3 regions of the Vibrio toranzoniae genome follow, and region 2 is predicted to be linked to each of the others. Evidence: riboswitches for the same ligand, from Rfam matches in the RefSeq annotation. Region 2 holds a riboswitch; each other region holds the start of a gene.
What was found. A riboswitch is a leader RNA that binds a small molecule or an ion and turns the genes downstream of it on or off. The one in region 2 is predicted to bind thiamine pyrophosphate.
Positions count from the first base shown of each region.

Region 1 (6,024 bases), 320 kb from region 2:
CAATCACACAGCAGCTCGTGCTATGGCGGCTTGAAGCGTAGCTGGCTAGTAAGCCATGGCTGTTACCGTACACTTTAACGCCGTAATGGCTGTCGTAGCTCGCGCCATCACTTTGTTTGATTTTGTCGCTATAAGCTAGCGCTTGCTTCTCAGCAGCAATCGCAATCTCAGCGGCATAGTCTGGGTTAGGTTCATCAGGGTGGAAAAGATCCAAGTCTGGAATGTCTTTTACCATGTACTCTTTTGCCGCAGGACCTGAAAATGGGTCTTCAGACGTGTACTGAGCGATATCAAGCGCAGCCGCTACCGTTTGAGCAATCGCCTTTTCACTTAGATCGGATGTAGATGCGCTGCCTTTTTTCTGGCCACGGTAAACAGTAATACCTAGCGCACCATCACTATTAAATTCAACGTTTTCCACTTCACACATACGTGTTGAAACACTTAAACCCGTTGACTTAGTAATAGCAACTTCAGCGGCGTCGGCACTCACAGAGGCCATGTCCAATGCTTTTGCTACTGCGGCTTCTAGCTCAACTCTTTGCTGAGCGACTTGCTGTTTTACATCCATATCTATTCTAATTTTGTAGGTCAATATTACGTAGGATAACAAGAATTTCGCTTTCTCCCCAAGATTCTTGCTAAAATAGGCAATATATTCGTTTGAGATAGTGACATAGGCAGAAAAGATGGCTCGCAAAAACCAAAAAGCCCCATGGGAACCAGAAGAAGAAATCATCTGGGTAAGTAAGACAGAAATGAAAACCGACATGGATGCCCTGCAAAAGCTGGGAGAAGAGCTTGTTGGTTTAAAGCCTTCTGTATTAGACAAGTTTCCTCTGTCTGAAGATTTGGCACAAGCGATAAAAGATGCACAACGCTTTAAAAATGAAGCGAAGCGTCGTCAACTTCAATACATTGGTAAAGTAATGCGTAGTGTCGATCCTGAGCCAATTCAAGCGGCTTTGGATAAAGTACGTAACAAGCACTCACAAGCAACCGCTGAGCTACATAAGCTTGAGCAACTGCGTGACCGTGTTGTAGCTGAAGGCGATACTGCCATTTCAGACGTTATGGAGATGTACCCTGAAGCAGACCGTCAACGTCTTCGTCAGCTAGCGCGCCAAGCTAACAAAGAAAAATCAGCGAACAAGCCAGCCAAGGCTTCTCGTGAAATTTTTCAAATCTTAAAAGAGCTAAAGCTAGGCGACTAATCCTCGTCTCGCTTTACTTATAAAGATAATAAAAGACCTAGCGCATGCTAGGTCTTTTGCTTTCTACGTACTCAATATCAAGAGATATTAAACAAGATTGGTGAATCGTCACTCACCCGCTTTAACAAACGAGCTTAGCTCTTGCTGTGGATGATCAGCCGTCAGTGTCTCTATCGAGTCTGCAACCAACACTTTACCTAATGCCACAAATACAAACTTATTGGCAATACTGCGTGCATCCCCTAAATGGTGAGTCACCATCAACACCGTAATGCTTCGCTCTGCTGCTAATCGCCTAACAAGGTTAAGCATTTCCTCACGAAGCAAAGGGTCAAGCGCCGAAAAAGGTTCATCAAGCAGCCAAATGTCGTGTGGTTGAACAAAACAACGCGCCAGTGCGACACGCTGACGTTGGCCACCAGATAAATGTTCAGGCAGCCTATCTAAATACTCTGCAACACCGACTTGTGCAGCGGCTTGCTCAACATCGAGCTTTTGGGTTGCGGTAAGCTTTAACCCCGGATGCAAGCCTAAGCCAATATTTTCACGCACCGTGAGGTGAGCAAATAGATTGTGCTCTTGGAACAACATCGCCAATGGACGCTGATGCGCTTCTTTGCCAATCAGCGATTGTCCTGCTACCGAGATCTCACCCGATGTCGGCTCAATAAACCCAGCAACCAATGCGAGTAGCGTTGATTTACCCGCACCACTAGGCCCCATCAAAGCAACAATATCACCCTGTTCTGCTTGGAAATCAAAACTAAACAACTCTTGGTGATAGTGGTAATCCACTTCTTTCATCACTAACATCATCGGTTCCTTAACTCTTTAGCTTTGAGCTTCGAGTAAACAAAAATTCAATCAGACTAAAGATGCCCACACTCAATAACAGTAAACTCACTGAAACCACCGCAGCCGCTTCCATTTGATAACTGCCTAACAATTGAAATAGATACAAAGGCAGAGTTCTAAAATCGTGGCTACCAAACAAAGCAATCGCACTTAAGTCGCCCATCGCCAACATAAAGCTGATAGAGAAAGCCTGCGCCATTGGCTTGCGAAGTGCGCGCCATTCCACCAGCCTAAAGCGAGTGAATCCTGTCATTCCTAAACTTGCACACACATACTGATACTGCTGAGAAAGATGCAGCATAGGTTGAGCCAAGGTTTTAATCACATAAGGCAGCGCCATCAAACTGTTTACTGCAATCACAATAAAGAACGCCAAGCTGAACACATCAGTAAAGGAACGCAGTAATAAAAAGAGACCAGTACTAATCACTAAGCCCGGCGTCACTAAAATAATAGTACCAATCAGTTCGATTTTATCGGCTCGAAAATTCTTGTTCTGCAAACGCCATGCGCGACTGGTCAGGAGTATCGCAATACCAATACCAACGGCGATAATGCTTGCGAGGGAAGCGACACGAACTGAGGTCATTAACGCAGCCCAGAACGGCTCACTGCTCAGCACTATCAAAGCTTGTGAATTAATGCCACTGAATATGACCATGGCTAGTGGCGGCAATACCAGCATTGAGACTACGATGATCCAAAAGCTATCCCAAGCTTTTGACCACCAGCTGTCCTTAACCAGATATTTCTCTTCCGACAGTTGGCTGGCTGTTACGGAGATAGGTTTAGACAAGCGCTGAATACTCACCGCTAAGACACCACACAGCAGCATTTGCCATATTGCGAGTAGCGCGCCAGCTTGTAGGTCAAAGTCGAATTTGATTGCTTGATAGATGGCTAGCTCAATGGTGGTTGATTTCGGACCACCACCCAACGCCATCACGGTAGCAAAGCTGGTGAAGCACAACATGAAGACCAAGCCACACACATGCGGCAATTGCTGTCTGAGCCTCGGCCATTCAACCCATTTAAATTTATTCCAATGACTCATGCCTAAGTGGGCACACAGTTTATGCTGCTCGGTAGGCACAGTATCTAACGCTTGCAAAAGTAAACGACTGGCATAAGGCAGGTTGAAGAAAACGTGCGCCAACAAAATACCATTCAAGCCATAAATCGAGAATGGTAGCTCAATGTCGAAGTTCGCCAAGAATTTAGCTAACCAACCACTGTTGCCGTAAATCGCCAGCAAGCCAAATACACCGACCAACACAGGTAGAACTAAGGTCGACGCGAACAGCCTTAACAACAAAGCGCGCCCAAAAAACTGTCTGCGACACAGAGCGTGTGCAATAGGTATGGCAAAGCCAACACTCAGCAAAGTTGAGAGTGTCGCTTGATAAAAGCTGAATTTCGTTACATGCCAATAGTAAGGATCGGACCATACTTGGCTGATATCAAGAGAAGGGGCATTGCTAAGCAATGCCCCAACTGCTGAAACCACGAAGGCGGTAATGAGTATCGCAACCCAAACCCCGACCTTAGGTGTTTTCTTTATCATAAATTGATTTTTTACCGTAAATGGTTCATTCCAAACATCACGAATGAACCTTAAAATACAGAAAGCTAGTTTTTTAAAAATACGTTAGAAAGCTCATTTTCTTAAATAGTCAGTTAAAAAGTAAGTGCACTCTGCCATTCACGAATCCAAGGCTTACGCTTCTCGGCGATTTCTTCAGAGCTAAAGCTCAACGCTTTCTGCGGTACTGTTAGCTGCTCAAAACCTTTTGGTAGCTCGACACCCGTAACTGGATACATCCAATTACCTGTAGGCATCGCCGATTGGAATTCATCACTTAGGATAAACGCCATAAACTCATCAGCAAGCTTTTCGTTCTCACTGCCTTTAACCTTAGCGGCTACTTCTACTTGAGTGTAATGCCCTTCTTCGAAGCTCGCTGCTGCGTACTTAGAATCACTTTCTGCAATGATATGATAAGCCGGAGACGTAGTGTAAGACAGAACCAAGTCAGACTCACCTTCTAGGAACATAGAGTAAGCTTCAGACCAGCCTTTGGTTACCGTCACGGTTTTCTGAGCCAGCTTCTTCCAAGCTGTCGTTGTGTCATCACCGTAAACCGACTTCATCCATAACATCATGCCTTGACCAGGTGTTGAAGTACGTGGATCTTGGTAAATAACCTCCAGATCATCACGCTGCTCAACCAGCTCTTTCAAACTCTTAGGCGGGTTTGCTAATTTCTCTTTGTTATAGATAAACGCAAAGTAACCAAAGTCATAAGGTACAAAGGTGTTGTCATCCCAACCATTAGGCAGTGTTACCGATGACGTATCAACCTTGTGTTCCGCCAATAATCCCGTTGCTTTCGCTTCAGCCATTAAATTGTTATCTAGACCTAACACGATGTCAGCTTTGCTGTTGCCGCCTTCAAGGCGTAAGCGGTTTAGAATAGACACGCCATCTTCTAGCGCGACAAAGTTCACATCACAACCACACTTCTCTTCAAATGCTTTCTCTACGGCAGGACGAGGGCCCCAATCCGCTGCAAAAGAGTCATAGGTGTATACGGTCAAAGTGTTATCTGCAGCAAAGGCAGAAAAAGAGATCGCTGTAGAAACAGCAAGGGTAGTTAATGTGAATTTCACTGGACGCTCTCCATGGTCTGAGCGGCACAGGTTTGAGGGAGGAGAACGGTAGAGGTTGTTCCTAACTCAATTCCTACGCCAGCATTATCTGGTTCAGGTTTACGGGTCCCAAGCGCCTGCTTGATCTCAGCTTGCATTCATTATTTGAATGGTCAGCTCCCCGATGAGTGTTCAGAATTGTAATTCGAATTTTAACAATAAGCCATCAAGTTTGGATCAATTACGTTGATCGTAGCCCCAACGTGGCACTAAACCTTGCTCGATACCAAGATGGTCCAGAATGCGCGCCACCATAAAATCAACCAAGTCTTCAATCGACTTAGGTTGGTGATAAAAGCCTGGAGCCGCAGGCATGATCGTCACGCCCATGGTTGAGAGTTTGTGCATGTTCTCTAGATGCAGAGTAGAAAATGGCGTCTCACGCACCACCAACAACAGTTGGCCTCGCTCTTTCATGACGACATCTGCTGCTCGTTCAATCAGGTTATCCGATAAACCATGAGCAATTGACGCTAAACTTCCCGCAGAGCATGGACATACCACCATCTGCTTCGGCGCAGCAGAACCAGATGCAACCGGTGAGAACCAATCATCTTTGCCACACACCATCAACTTTTCTGAGTCGCAGCCTAGATGCTTAACTAAGGCTTGTTTCGCCGCTTCCGGCCCAGCAGGTAACTTAAGTTCATGCTCGGTCGCTAAGACTACTCGCGCTGCCGACGATATCATCAAATAGACCTGATAATCGGCCGCCAAAAGGCATTCAAGTAAACGCAGTCCATAAGGCGCACCAGATGCGCCAGTGAAAGCAAGAGTTATCGCTTTATCGTGTTTTGTCATGTTCTCAATTACTTCAAATTATAAAGTCGTAAATCAGTTAAGCTTTGAGTGCCAATCCATCCAACAGCTTTTGATGAATACCACCAAAGCCACCGTTACTCATTACCAAGATTTGGTCACCCACTTGTGCCTCTGAGACAATTCTAGCAACGAATGCATCCATGTCATCACTTACATGGGCGGGTTGATGGCACGCATCGGCAACATCTTGTACAGACCAATCAATGTTATCCGGTTGGAATAAGTAGGTAGAATCCGCCTGTTTGAGCGAATCAGCCAAGGTTTCTTTGTGCACACCACGCTTCATGGTGGCAGAGCGAGGCTCTAGAACGGCAATGATTTTTTTCGTGTCGACCTTATTACGTAAACCACCAAGCGTAAGTTCAATCGCCGTTGGATGATGAGCAAAATCATCATAAATAGAGACACCAGCAACCTCACCTTT
Region 1 covers NZ_AP025514.1:2,779,674-2,785,697, forward strand. The annotation lists gene pmbA (metalloprotease PmbA) at 1-571, opposite strand, end outside; gene yjgA (ribosome biogenesis factor YjgA) at 690-1,214, shown strand; gene thiQ (thiamine ABC transporter ATP-binding protein) at 1,323-2,027, opposite strand; gene thiP (thiamine/thiamine pyrophosphate ABC transporter permease ThiP) at 2,038-3,633, opposite strand; gene thiB (thiamine ABC transporter substrate binding subunit) at 3,747-4,739, opposite strand; TPP riboswitch at 4,793-4,912, opposite strand; gene OCU50_RS12595 (flavin prenyltransferase UbiX) at 4,956-5,579, opposite strand; gene mpl (UDP-N-acetylmuramate:L-alanyl-gamma-D-glutamyl-meso-diaminopimelate ligase) at 5,617-6,024, opposite strand, start outside.
Region 1: it holds a riboswitch for thiamine pyrophosphate, as region 2 does, so the genes downstream of both, thiB (thiamine ABC transporter substrate binding subunit) here and thiC (phosphomethylpyrimidine synthase ThiC) in region 2, are expected to answer to the same signal.

Region 2 (6,024 bases):
CTTGTCGGGTAAGTTCCGACCTGCACGAATGGCGTAATGATGGCCACGCTGTCTCCACCCGAGACTCAGTGAAATTGAAATCGCTGTGAAGATGCAGTGTACCCGCGGCTAGACGGAAAGACCCCGTGAACCTTTACTACAGCTTGGCACTGAACATTGAACCTACATGTGTAGGATAGGTGGGAGACTATGAAATTGCGTCGCTAGATGTGATGGAGTCGTCCTTGAAATACCACCCTTGTAGTTTTGATGTTCTAACGTTGGCCCCTGAATCGGGGTTACGGACAGTGCCTGGTGGGTAGTTTGACTGGGGCGGTCTCCTCCCAAAGAGTAACGGAGGAGCACGAAGGTGGGCTAAACACGGTTGGACATCGTGTGGTTAGTGCAATGGCATAAGCCCGCTTGACTGCGAGAATGACAATTCGAGCAGGTGCGAAAGCAGGTCATAGTGATCCGGTGGTTCTGAATGGAAGGGCCATCGCTCAACGGATAAAAGGTACTCCGGGGATAACAGGCTGATACCGCCCAAGAGTTCATATCGACGGCGGTGTTTGGCACCTCGATGTCGGCTCATCACATCCTGGGGCTGAAGTCGGTCCCAAGGGTATGGCTGTTCGCCATTTAAAGTGGTACGCGAGCTGGGTTTAGAACGTCGTGAGACAGTTCGGTCCCTATCTGCCGTGGGCGTTGGAAAATTGAAAGGGGCTGCTCCTAGTACGAGAGGACCGGAGTGGACGAACCTCTGGTGTTCGGGTTGTCATGCCAATGGCATTGCCCGGTAGCTACGTTCGGAATCGATAAGCGCTGAAAGCATCTAAGCGCGAAGCGAGCCTTGAGATGAGTTTTCCCTGGCACTATAAGTGTCCTAAAGGGTTGTCGTAGACTACGACGTTGATAGGCAGGGTGTGTAAGTGCTGCGAGGCATTGAGCTAACCTGTACTAATTGCCCGTGAGGCTTAACCATACAACACCCAAGGGGTTTTGTGGACTCAAAGAAAGACCAGACCTTGAATGCGTTTGAAGAGACTTTTATTGCTCTATTGAATAGAGACGCAGCTTTCCGAATTATTAATTGTCGCTGAGGCGTCAATTAAACAGAATTTGCTTGGCGACCATAGCATTGTGGACCCACCTGATCCCATGCCGAACTCAGTAGTGAAACACAATAGCGCCGATGGTAGTGTGGGGCTTCCCCATGTGAGAGTAGGACATCGCCAGGCTTTAAATTAAATCTTTAGGTTGACCGACTTGGAGATATGGACGCTCACTTAGTGAGTTGACCACTGCGGAGTGGTAGTTCAGTTGGTTAGAATACCGGCCTGTCACGCCGGGGGTCGCGGGTTCGAGTCCCGTCCACTCCGCCACTTATTCTAACACCTCGCCTAGTGCGAGGTTTTTTCGAATTTGAAGTAAGATAAAGTTTTAGGGGTGTAGCTCCAATTGGCAGAGCAGCGGATTCCAAATCCGCGTGTTGGGAGTTCGAATCTCTCCACCCCTGCCATATTTAAGGCTCTAGCAGAAATGCTAGAGCCTTTTTGCTTTCTATTTTTTAGTCGATAATTCCTATTTTAATAAAACCTAGTCTTAAAAATGTAAGCACTCACTTACTTTGCTTCTTTTATAAACAATAAATAGCACAAACTAAATTTCTTTATGAGAATTGTTCTCAATATTTTGTTACATTTTAGTCGTTATTACTAAAAGGCAACAAATATGGATATTTCCCGTCGTAAGTTTATTCAATCATCCCTCGCTATATCTGCACTAATAGTCCTACCTGCTTGTTCAATGAAGCGGTCTGTTGATGAACAAGGAAAGTATGTTTATGACTTAACTGCTGAATCTTCAACGGCTGAGTTAGTCGCGGGGTTTGATACCAATGTTTTAGCCTTTAATGGTCATATTCCTGCTCCGATGATTCGATGTCGACAGGGTGAGAAGGTCACAATTCGTTTTACTAATAAGCTTTCAGAGCCAACGACCATTCACTGGCATGGTCTGCGAATTCCAATCGAAATGGACGGGGTTCCTTTCTTGAGCCAACCACCGATAATGCCGGGTGAAACCTTCATTTATGAGTTTATACCGCCAGATGCCGGCACATTTTGGTATCACCCACACATGAACAGCGTCAAGCAGCTTGGTATGGGTTTGGTTGGCCTTATTGTTGTAGAAGAAAGCACTCCAGTGCAGTTTGACGAAGAACACGTATTGATGCTTAAACATTGGCATATCGACAAGCAAGGTCAATGGAAAGACTTAATGATCCCACGTCTCAGTGCTCGTATGGGCACTCCTGGTGAGTGGAGTAGTGTTAATGGAGTACATGAACCCACCTATCAACTGAAGCAGTATGCAACGACTAGGCTACGTATCGCTAATGTTGATAACACGATTACCTATCCGATTGCTATTGAAGGGGCTGAAGCATGGGTCATTGCCATCGATGGCAACCCTGTAAAGACACCTTATAAGCTGACTCAACACAAAATTGGCCCAGGTATGCGTGTTGATCTCGGTCTGATAGCACCTAAAGCTGGTGAGCGAGTGAACGTCCTTCAAATGAAGGGGCGTTTTCCTTTCTCTTTATGTGAGTTCGAAGTTGTAGGTTCCTCCCTTGTTGAGAGTCGCTCTCTACCTTCTTTACCCCTTAATCCTGTACCCAATTTAGATTTAGCTAATGCTGAAGAGATCGACTTTGTGTTCGAGTGGGAAGGGGCGGTTTCACCAGTTTCTAAAGATGGGAAGTCCATGCCTAAGTTTTGGCTTACTAATAAACGAGCATGGGAGGGGATGAGCAAAGGCAATATCCCTGAGCCGTTGGCGACTTTAGACCTAGGCAAAACCTACATATTCGATCTTAAGAACGTCACTCAATATCATCACCCAATTCATATTCATGGTCATACATTCACTGTATTGGAACTTGATGGAAAAAAAATAGAAGAACCTTTCCATACTGATACTGTGCTACTTGGGAAAAATGGCCGAGCGAAAGCGGCATTTGTTGCCGACAACCCTGGTCGCTGGATGTATCACTGTCATGTTATAGAACACATGAAAACGGGTTTAATGGGATATATTGAAGTTAAGTGACACCTGTAACGTTTAATATTTGCGCATATATTCTTAGTTTCTACCCTCGCTTTTATCGGCGGTAAAGTTAGAATGTAGGGATACTGTTTGGGAGGGTTCATGGGTCAGTTATCTATTTTAGGTTTTATTGCCATTGGTGGGGCATTTGGTGCTTGCTCACGTTATTTGATTTCAGAGTTATGTGTGGTGATGTTAGGGCGTGGTTTTCCTTATGGTACGCTAACTGTTAACGTTATTGGTTCCTTTATCATGGGATTACTTATTGCGGCATTTGAAAATGAGATACTCGCAACGGAACCATGGAGACAGATTATCGGTCTAGGTTTCCTAGGTGCACTGACGACGTTTTCTACATTTTCGATGGATAACGTGCTTCTTATGCAGCAGGGTGCATTTTTTAAGATGGGGATCAATGTACTGCTAAATGTGGTTCTCAGTATCTCAGCAGCATGGATCGGCTTCCAACTTTTGATAAAGTCTTAAAGTTTTCTTACGATTTGTTAACAACTCGGCTTGGTTTATCTAAGCCGTTTTTATATACTCGATCATACTTGTCGGAGTGCCATATGGCTGAGACCGTTAACTCGGGATCCGTTGAACCTGATCAGGCTAATACCTGCGAAGGGAACAAGAGTAGATATCTAACTAGAAACCTTCTAGAGATCTATCTCCAGATCACTACTGTATTTCTTACCGTGATCCCTCTTGTAGCATCTAATCCGTCAAGCATTTTTTATCCCTATAAATAATGGCTAAAAGCCAAGGAAAAATGCTATGTCGAGTCGTAAACAAGCAAGACTGGAAGCGAAGAATTTCATTGATTCTTTATCCGTACAACCTTACCCAAATTCGAAAAAGGCTTACATTCAAGGATCTCGAGAGGACCTTCAAGTACCTGTACGAGAAATATCACTCGCTGATAGCTTGGTTGGTGGCAGCAAAAAAGAGCCCGTATTCGAGCCTAACGAGCCTATTCATGTCTACGATACCTCAGGTGTTTATACCGATCCTACGCATGAAATAGACCTTTATAGCGGCCTTCCTAAGTTGCGAGAGCAATGGATTGAAGAGCGTGGCGATACTGAACTGCTCGATGATGTAAGCTCTGTTTACACCAAAGAACGTTTAGAAGATGAAACCCTAGACGACCTTCGTTACGGAAACCTGCCTAGAATTCGTCGCGCTACTGGCGACCAATGTGTAACTCAACTGCATTATGCTCGTCAGGGAGTTATCACTCCTGAGATGGAGTACATTGCAATACGTGAGAACATGGGGCGTCAGAAGTTTGCTGATGAACAACTGAACCATCAACACCCTGGCCATAACTTTGGCGCAAACCTACCGAAAGAAATTACCCCTGAGTTCGTACGTAAAGAGGTTGCTGAAGGTCGCGCTATTATCCCTTCAAACATTAACCACCCCGAATCTGAGCCGATGATTATTGGCCGAAACTTCTTAGTGAAAGTGAACGCCAATATCGGTAACTCATCAGTAAGCTCTTCAATTGAAGAAGAAGTTGAGAAGCTAGTATGGTCAACTCGCTGGGGCGGCGATACTGTAATGGACCTTTCTACTGGCCGTAATATCCACGAGACTCGTGAATGGATCCTGCGTAACAGCCCAGTACCAATTGGTACGGTTCCTATGTATCAAGCGCTTGAAAAAGTGAATGGCGTAGCCGAAGACCTCAACTGGGAAGTGATGCGCGATACCTTGATTGAACAAGCAGAGCAGGGCGTTGATTACTTCACTATTCACGCAGGTTTACTGCTTCGCTACGTGCCTATGACGGCTAAACGTGTGACTGGCATTGTCTCTCGTGGTGGCTCTATTATCGCGAAATGGTGTCTTGCACATCACCAAGAAAGCTTCCTATACACACACTTCCGTGAGATCTGTGAGATTTGTGCGAAGTACGATGTGGCTCTTTCATTAGGTGATGGTCTGCGTCCTGGCTCTATTGCAGATGCCAACGATGAGGCTCAATTCTCAGAGTTACGTACTCTAGGTGAGTTAACTAAAGTGGCTTGGGAATACGACGTTCAGGTGATCATTGAAGGTCCTGGACATGTACCTATGCATCTTATCAAAGAGAACATGGACGAGCAGTTAGAGCACTGCCATGAAGCGCCTTTCTATACATTAGGCCCGCTGACGACAGATATCGCACCGGGTTATGACCACATTACCTCTGGCATTGGTGCGGCGATGATAGGTTGGTACGGTTGTGCGATGCTTTGTTACGTAACCCCTAAAGAGCATTTAGGTTTACCAAATAAAGAAGATGTGAAGACCGGCTTAATTACTTACAAGCTGGCCGCACATGCTGCAGATTTGGCAAAAGGGCATCCGGGCGCACAAATCCGAGATAATGCATTATCTAAAGCTCGTTTTGAGTTCCGTTGGGAAGACCAATTTAATCTAGCTTTAGATCCAGAAACAGCACGTTCTTTCCACGATGAAACTCTGCCACAAGAGTCGGGCAAGGTCGCTCACTTCTGCTCTATGTGTGGACCTAAGTTCTGCTCGATGAAGATTTCTCAAGAAGTTCGAGAGTATGCGAAAGACACAGAACAAGTAGCGGCTGATCAGGCTATCGAGATTAAGATGCTAGATAACCCGTTGGAGGGTATGCGTCAAAAATCACAAGAGTTCCGTGATACTGGCTCTGAACTCTATCACCCTGCTGTAGGCGCAAAAGAAGCTCAATTAGAGGAATAATGACAGTGAAGATTCTCATCCCATCTCAATACATCGAGTTAACGGGGGAGGTTCAAAACTGTCTATTGGTTGCTAAACGACAAGGTTTAGCAACTGATGCAGTTGAGTTGGGTGTAAGCCCAACTCGATACTTCTCTATCGTTGATGCTCAACAGGCACTATCTATTGGCTTTGCTCATGATATTGATTCATTGGCGGAGTGTC
Region 2 covers NZ_AP025514.1:3,103,284-3,109,307, reverse strand. The annotation lists rRNA gene OCU50_RS14170 (23S ribosomal RNA) at 1-964, shown strand, start outside; rRNA gene rrf (5S ribosomal RNA) at 1,105-1,220, shown strand; tRNA gene OCU50_RS14160 (tRNA-Asp) at 1,288-1,364, shown strand; tRNA gene OCU50_RS14155 (tRNA-Trp) at 1,425-1,501, shown strand; gene OCU50_RS14150 (multicopper oxidase family protein) at 1,714-3,096, shown strand; gene crcB (fluoride efflux transporter CrcB) at 3,196-3,579, shown strand; TPP riboswitch at 3,642-3,740, shown strand; gene thiC (phosphomethylpyrimidine synthase ThiC) at 3,871-5,820, shown strand; gene OCU50_RS14135 (thiamine phosphate synthase) at 5,820-6,024, shown strand, end outside.

Region 3 (6,024 bases), on a different replicon from region 2:
GCTTGAGTAACACATCATAGCGTTCGATTAGTTTAATAAAGACTTCTGCAGGCGCTGGCAGAATAAAGCTCGGCATCTCGAAGATAACCACCACCATTTGCCATAAACCAAGAATCACAGCACTGCTGATAAGCAACCGCATAACGGGACTCATCTGCCGAGGGTGAGCAAGTTTGGTTTGTGTCTCGGTTGAACTTTCTACCCCTGAGCTTTGCACTGCTACGTTTTCTATCTTTGAGCTAGCCACAGCTTCACTTCGCGTTAGATCATTCATAGTCACGCTCCAACTGCTCTAAAATCGCTTGTTGTAACTCAGCACATTTACCGTCTAACATTCTTGGTGTCGCTGTATTAGGCACAGATAATGACTGGGCGCTCGCAGGTATACCTTGCAACACATATAAGTTATCCGCCAAACGCACCGCTTCTTGTGGATCATGCGTTATCAACACAACGGTTTTATCTCTTAACAGCTCACACGCTAAGCTTTGTAGCTTATGCCTTGTTACCGCATCCAGCGCAGAGAAAGGTTCATCCATCAGCACGACGGGCTTGTCTTGCATTAAAGTTCGAGCCAAAGCAACACGTTGACGCATACCACCAGACAATTGATCTGGCATCGCATTCGCGTAATCGGCCAGACCAACCGAAGTCAACAAATCCAATGCTTGGTTGGTTTGAGCTTGTTTATTGGATGCTTGGCTTTGATGCTTGGCTGCGGAATTTTGAAAACGATGACTCAGGCACACATTGTCGATAACCGACAACCATGGCAGCAACAAATCTTGCTGCGCCATGTAAGCAATGCGATCCGTTAAAGGCAGTTCATCGGACGTTTCCAATGTGCCGTGCCAATCTACCTTGTCGTCTAGTAAACCTGCGAGATAACGCAACACGGTAGTTTTCCCGCAGCCACTTCGCCCAAGCAACACCGTCCACTTACCCGCGTTTAAACTAAGCGACAGCCCCGATAAGGTGGCGTGCTCACTATCGCGGTAGCGCAAGGTCGCGTTGCTGAGTTGAACACCAATCCTATTAGCGGACATTACCGTGCCCAACGAAAAAGTGATGTACTGGGCCGTGGCCTTCACCGACTTGAAGTTCATCAGCATGAGCAATAGCGTGAGAAATATATTGTTTTCCTAGTTCGACAGCTTTCTCAAGCGTGTTGTCTTGAGCCAAGAAAGAAGCAATAGCAGAGGAGAGCGTGCACCCCGTGCCATGAGTGTTCTGGGTAGGAAAACGCTTCGCACTAATCAGGGCCGATGTGGTTGGCAAAATCAATAGATCGTTACTGTTCTCATCCTTCTCTAAGTGGCCGCCTTTGAGAAGAAGGGCTTTGGCACCCAGTGCGCGTAGGTCTTCAATCATGCCCTGCATTTCAGCTTCGCTTTTAGGCACGGCTTTCCCTGTCAGTGCCGCGCCTTCCGGCAAGTTAGGCGTAATGATGTCAGCCAGCGGAATCAGCTCTTGCTTTAATGTACTAATGGCAGAGGTTTCTAGCAGCAAGTCACCGCTGGTTGCCACCATTACAGGGTCAATGACGAGGTACTTGGGTTGGTACTGTTTAATTTTATCCGCGACAATTTTGATGATTTGCGAATCAGCCAACATACCAACTTTTACCGCCACTATATTAAGATCAGTAAAGACAGCATCTAATTGACTTGTTACGTGGTCGAGCGGGATAGGAAAAATGGCAGAAACGCCTTGGGTGTTCTGAGAAGTGATAGCGGTAATCACAGAACAAGCAAAACTACCGGTTGCAGACATGGCTTTGATGTCTGCCTGAATACCTGCGCCGCCGCCGCTGTCAGAGCCCGCGATGGTTAAAACAATTGGAGTGTTTGATCGAATCGAACTGTCAATAGGGATCTGACAAGTTGAGGCTCTTGGAGTTAAAACTGGTGGAATAGAACTGTGTGTCATTGTCGCTCCTACTATCTTGCAAGACGTAGGAGAACCAACACTGACCGGAGAAAATGCCGCATTAAACTCATGAAAGCTTTCATGGATGCAGACGTAGATCGAGTGCTTATAGTTCCCTACGCCAGTGTTAACTGAATCAGGTTCAACGGGTCTCGAATAACGATCTCAGCAAACACCAATTAAGGTATATGCCCCCCGACTATTGATAGCGATAGTAACAGCACTCTTGCAACTGAGATACTCCTTTTATTCAATTATAAGAATCACGAATGAATAAAATTCAACTAAGTCATATTTAACAATGAGTTAGATTCATTTTTGCGTCGTTGTGACTGAAGAAATAAGCACAGCACGATCAAAACCATACCTAACCATCCCGTAAATGGGATAAGTTCACCCACAATACACACGGCGAGTACTGCGGCAACAACGGGTTCAAGCAAGGTAATCAAATTGGCACTACTCGCAGTCACATGTCGTAAGCCATAGGCAAAAGCGATGTAACCCAAGCACTGAGGAATTAACGTCAAGTAACCCATGACCAAACTATTGATGTTTGATGCGAATAAGTTATCTCCAGTAAACCAGAGTGTTGGTAGCAGCAACATTGCACCTAAGCCAAAAATGCTGCCCATTGCTGCTTGCGACTCAATATCCTTGTCTATCAGAGCTTTTGTCGCCCACGAATAAATGGCGTAACACAAACCTGCAACCAAGCCTAAAGCTATGCCTAATAACTTCAAATCATCATCGGACTTGCTCACCGATGCCGACTCTGAAAACACCAGCAACCCGATCCCAATCACACCTATAGCAAAGCTAGTAAGCCAACGTTTGGTGATGTTATTATTTTTGCTGATAAGACACTCTAAGAGAGCAGAAAAGAACGGCGCAGTAGCAATCGAAACGACGGTACCAATCGCTACGCCTGATAATTTCATTGAAGAATAGAAAGCTAAAGGATAAACCGCCAAAGCCAAAGCGCTCACTGCCAACAGCTTCTTGTTCTGCAAAAGTTTGTCGAAAGCGAATAGGATTTTTCGATACGCCAAGCCCGCTTGCATTAGGCCACCAAAGCCCATAGAGAAAGCACCAATCGCTAATGGACTGAGATCAGGTGCAAAGCTTGCGGCAGTGCCTGTTGTCCCCCACAAGACAGAAGCAAACAAGATGGCTAAAGTGCCCATTTGGAATTCGTTAACGCGATTGATGGCGAGATTCATTGCTATTACCCAGTTTATTTTCATTTCGGAAATAGATAATAGTGAATAAGCTAAGTAATTAGTTTGCTAAAAGGACGCTATTGTTGTTTCGAAAGACTCTCTTTCATCGAACCTAAAAACGCTCTTGGAGACATTCCAAAGTGCTGAGAGAAGCGGCGACTGAACGCAGAAATGTCACTATATCCGACGTTTTCTGCAACCAATTGAACCGGTAAATCGGTATGGCTTAACAAGGCTTGCGCTTTCTCCATACGATATCGAGTGATGTATTTAAGCGCGCTGATACCAAGGCACTCTTTGAAGCGTTTCTTAAACTGAGTGGGGCTCAAGCACGCCGTTTCTGCCAGCTGTGAAATAGATAGTTGTTGAGCGTAATTATCCGCAATGAGCCTTTGCACCGCACGGATTCTTGGGTCAATGCTCTTGCTCACTTGTTGTTGCTCTAACAGCAATGAAAATACATCCAAAATTGATGATTCAATACCACTGTCTACTTGATGCTCCAACTGCTTCTCAACAAACAGTAAGAAGCTCATCAAAGGCGGTGTAATCGCAAATACAGAGAGTTCTTGATCTAACAAGTGCTGAGGCAACACGGTCATATCAGCAACAATAAACCGCGCTGCTTCATTCGCTTTAAACGCGTGAGCTGTGGTTACCGGAATTACCACGCACTCGCCGACCGCCACTTTACCGACATAACCAACCATTTCAATGCTAATACTCCCCTGAATAGGCAGCACCAACTGATGGTAGCCATCATGAGCATGAGTATTGAATTGCTTGGTGTAAGATCGAATGCTTAAGCTAGATTTCATGAGCAACGCCGGAATTCAGTTTTTGAGAGCAAGAGTGTTAATGAAAAACTACATGATTTAAGAGAGGGAGTCACATCGAGCTGGAATTAGTTTGTCCTATCCCCAGCTCTAGCCTGCTGTTTGGATCAAAAAAGCCGTCTAAGTACTGATACTCAAACGGCTTTTTACACAAGTCTAATTAGCGTTGCCAAGAACAGTTAACCGAATCAACTAACGCTCATTAACTAAAGAACTCATTCACACTCGATTATTTTTGAAGTTGCTCTTTAGCGGCTTCAACCTTAGAAAAGTCTAGGCCAAGCTCTTCAACGGCTTCTTTGATTAGCGCAGGGTTTTGCATTACCTGACCCATCAGCATTTGAAGCTTATCTTGTGGTAAACCAAGTTGGCTGATTGTCGCCATTGCTGCAAGAGGGTTCTCGGTCAACGTTTTGAATAACTCGCTGATCTGCTCGTCGCTAATATTATTCTCTTTCAACATTGCTAAAATCGGGTTCATTTTTTTGCCTTTGAAACACTAAATTAAGTAGAAGCACAGCATACCATCTAGCTGTGCTCGATTGTACTAGCAACTTATGCTTTGCCTACTGTGAAGTAACGCTAAGCCTATCGAGATTCTAATGGGTAAGAACGGTAACTCCACATCCCGTAGGTTCTTAGAGCGTCACGATAAATACCTAACAGTTCACCACTGCTTGCTTTCTTAAGGCTTTCTAACGGCTTGTCTGGGTAAGCAACCGTATCAAAGGTGATTCCTTGAGGGCCAGTTTGCCAGCTCGCAATTTCAAACAAGGTTTGACCACGACGAACATGGCTCGCCGAGCTAATAATGGTCGCATGTTTAATATTATGGCGAGCAAGCGCATAGCTACTGAACAAGGCATTACCTACCGTGCTAGTCGCATAGTTCTCTTCAATGATACGGTCTTTATTCACCCCTTTCGAGATAAGCCAATTCGCCATCAACTTGCCTTCTGTCTTATGGTTCTTAGGCACGCCACCCGTTAACACGATCATCGCGTCTGGGTTGGCTTTAGACATTGCCAGTGTCGTTTCAAGACGCTCAATCAAGATCTCATGCATAGAGCCATCTGGGTTCAGCGCGTAACCCAAAGTAACAATCGCACCGTGATCGCTCAATAGGCCTTTAGCCGCCGATTTTTTCAACGGTGTTTCTAGTACGCGATCGACCGTAGCAAAGATACGTTTGATGTCTTCGGCTTTGCCTTTGTTCAGGCTCTCAAGCTTCTGCATATGCTTATTAGATTCACTGTCATTGCCATCAAATCTTTGCCAAACCGCAAGGTACGCATGCAAGTCAACATCGTCTGGCGCAACTGTCAGTGCTTGCTCAAACAGCTCAATGGCTCGCTCTGCATTCTTGTTGTAGATCTGAGCGTTCGCTGCCGAGATCAGCAAGTCAGTACGGTAAGGCTCAAGTTTGTAGGCTTCTAACAATCGGTTGGTCACAATTTCCATGTTGCTTGGCATTTTAGCCGTGAAGCCCGCGTGAGAAATTCTTGCCGGAGACTTAAACGCCTGCAACGCATCAAGAAGCAATTGGTCAACAACTTGTCGCTTAGTCACCAACTGCGCGTAATCGGCAGAAGCCTGTACTGCGCCATCGTTAGCAGCAAAAGAATAAGGTGTTGCGCCAAAGGCTAGCATGCCACCAAGAGCGAGGGCGATAATGTTCTTTTTCATGGAAAGATCCTGTGTCGTTTTAAGTGTTCACATCAGATTTGCTGACCAATTTAAGCCCCTAGCATTAAAAAACCGTGAAGCACCAATCAAAAACCCAAACTCCGCATAAAACAACGAATCGAAAGAAGCAGCTTTAAGGTCATTTTTTCAACAAGTTAACAACCAACACACTAGATAATTCTATGCTGATTCACGTTTAGATAACGAAGTTAGTGCGACATAGAGGCTGAATGCGAATCAACCGATTTTCAAATAAATCAAAATCAATTATTGAACGGTCGTTCAAGTGGTGTTTTAATGAATGACCAATACAAGGAGTTACCCCATGCTTAAGTTCTATTTTCACCAAA
Region 3 covers NZ_AP025515.1:1,333,008-1,339,031, reverse strand. The annotation lists partial or broken gene OCU50_RS20310 (ABC transporter permease) at 1-148, opposite strand, end outside; gene OCU50_RS20305 (ABC transporter ATP-binding protein) at 267-1,046, opposite strand; gene thiD (bifunctional hydroxymethylpyrimidine kinase/phosphomethylpyrimidine kinase) at 1,036-1,929, opposite strand; TPP riboswitch at 2,026-2,137, opposite strand; gene OCU50_RS20295 (DMT family transporter) at 2,214-3,152, opposite strand; gene OCU50_RS20290 (helix-turn-helix domain-containing protein) at 3,230-3,970, opposite strand; gene OCU50_RS20285 (DUF2999 family protein) at 4,218-4,469, opposite strand; gene OCU50_RS20280 (YdcF family protein) at 4,577-5,674, opposite strand; gene OCU50_RS20275 (glutathione S-transferase family protein) at 6,000-6,024, shown strand, end outside.
Region 3: it holds a riboswitch for thiamine pyrophosphate, as region 2 does, so the genes downstream of both, thiD (bifunctional hydroxymethylpyrimidine kinase/phosphomethylpyrimidine kinase) here and thiC (phosphomethylpyrimidine synthase ThiC) in region 2, are expected to answer to the same signal.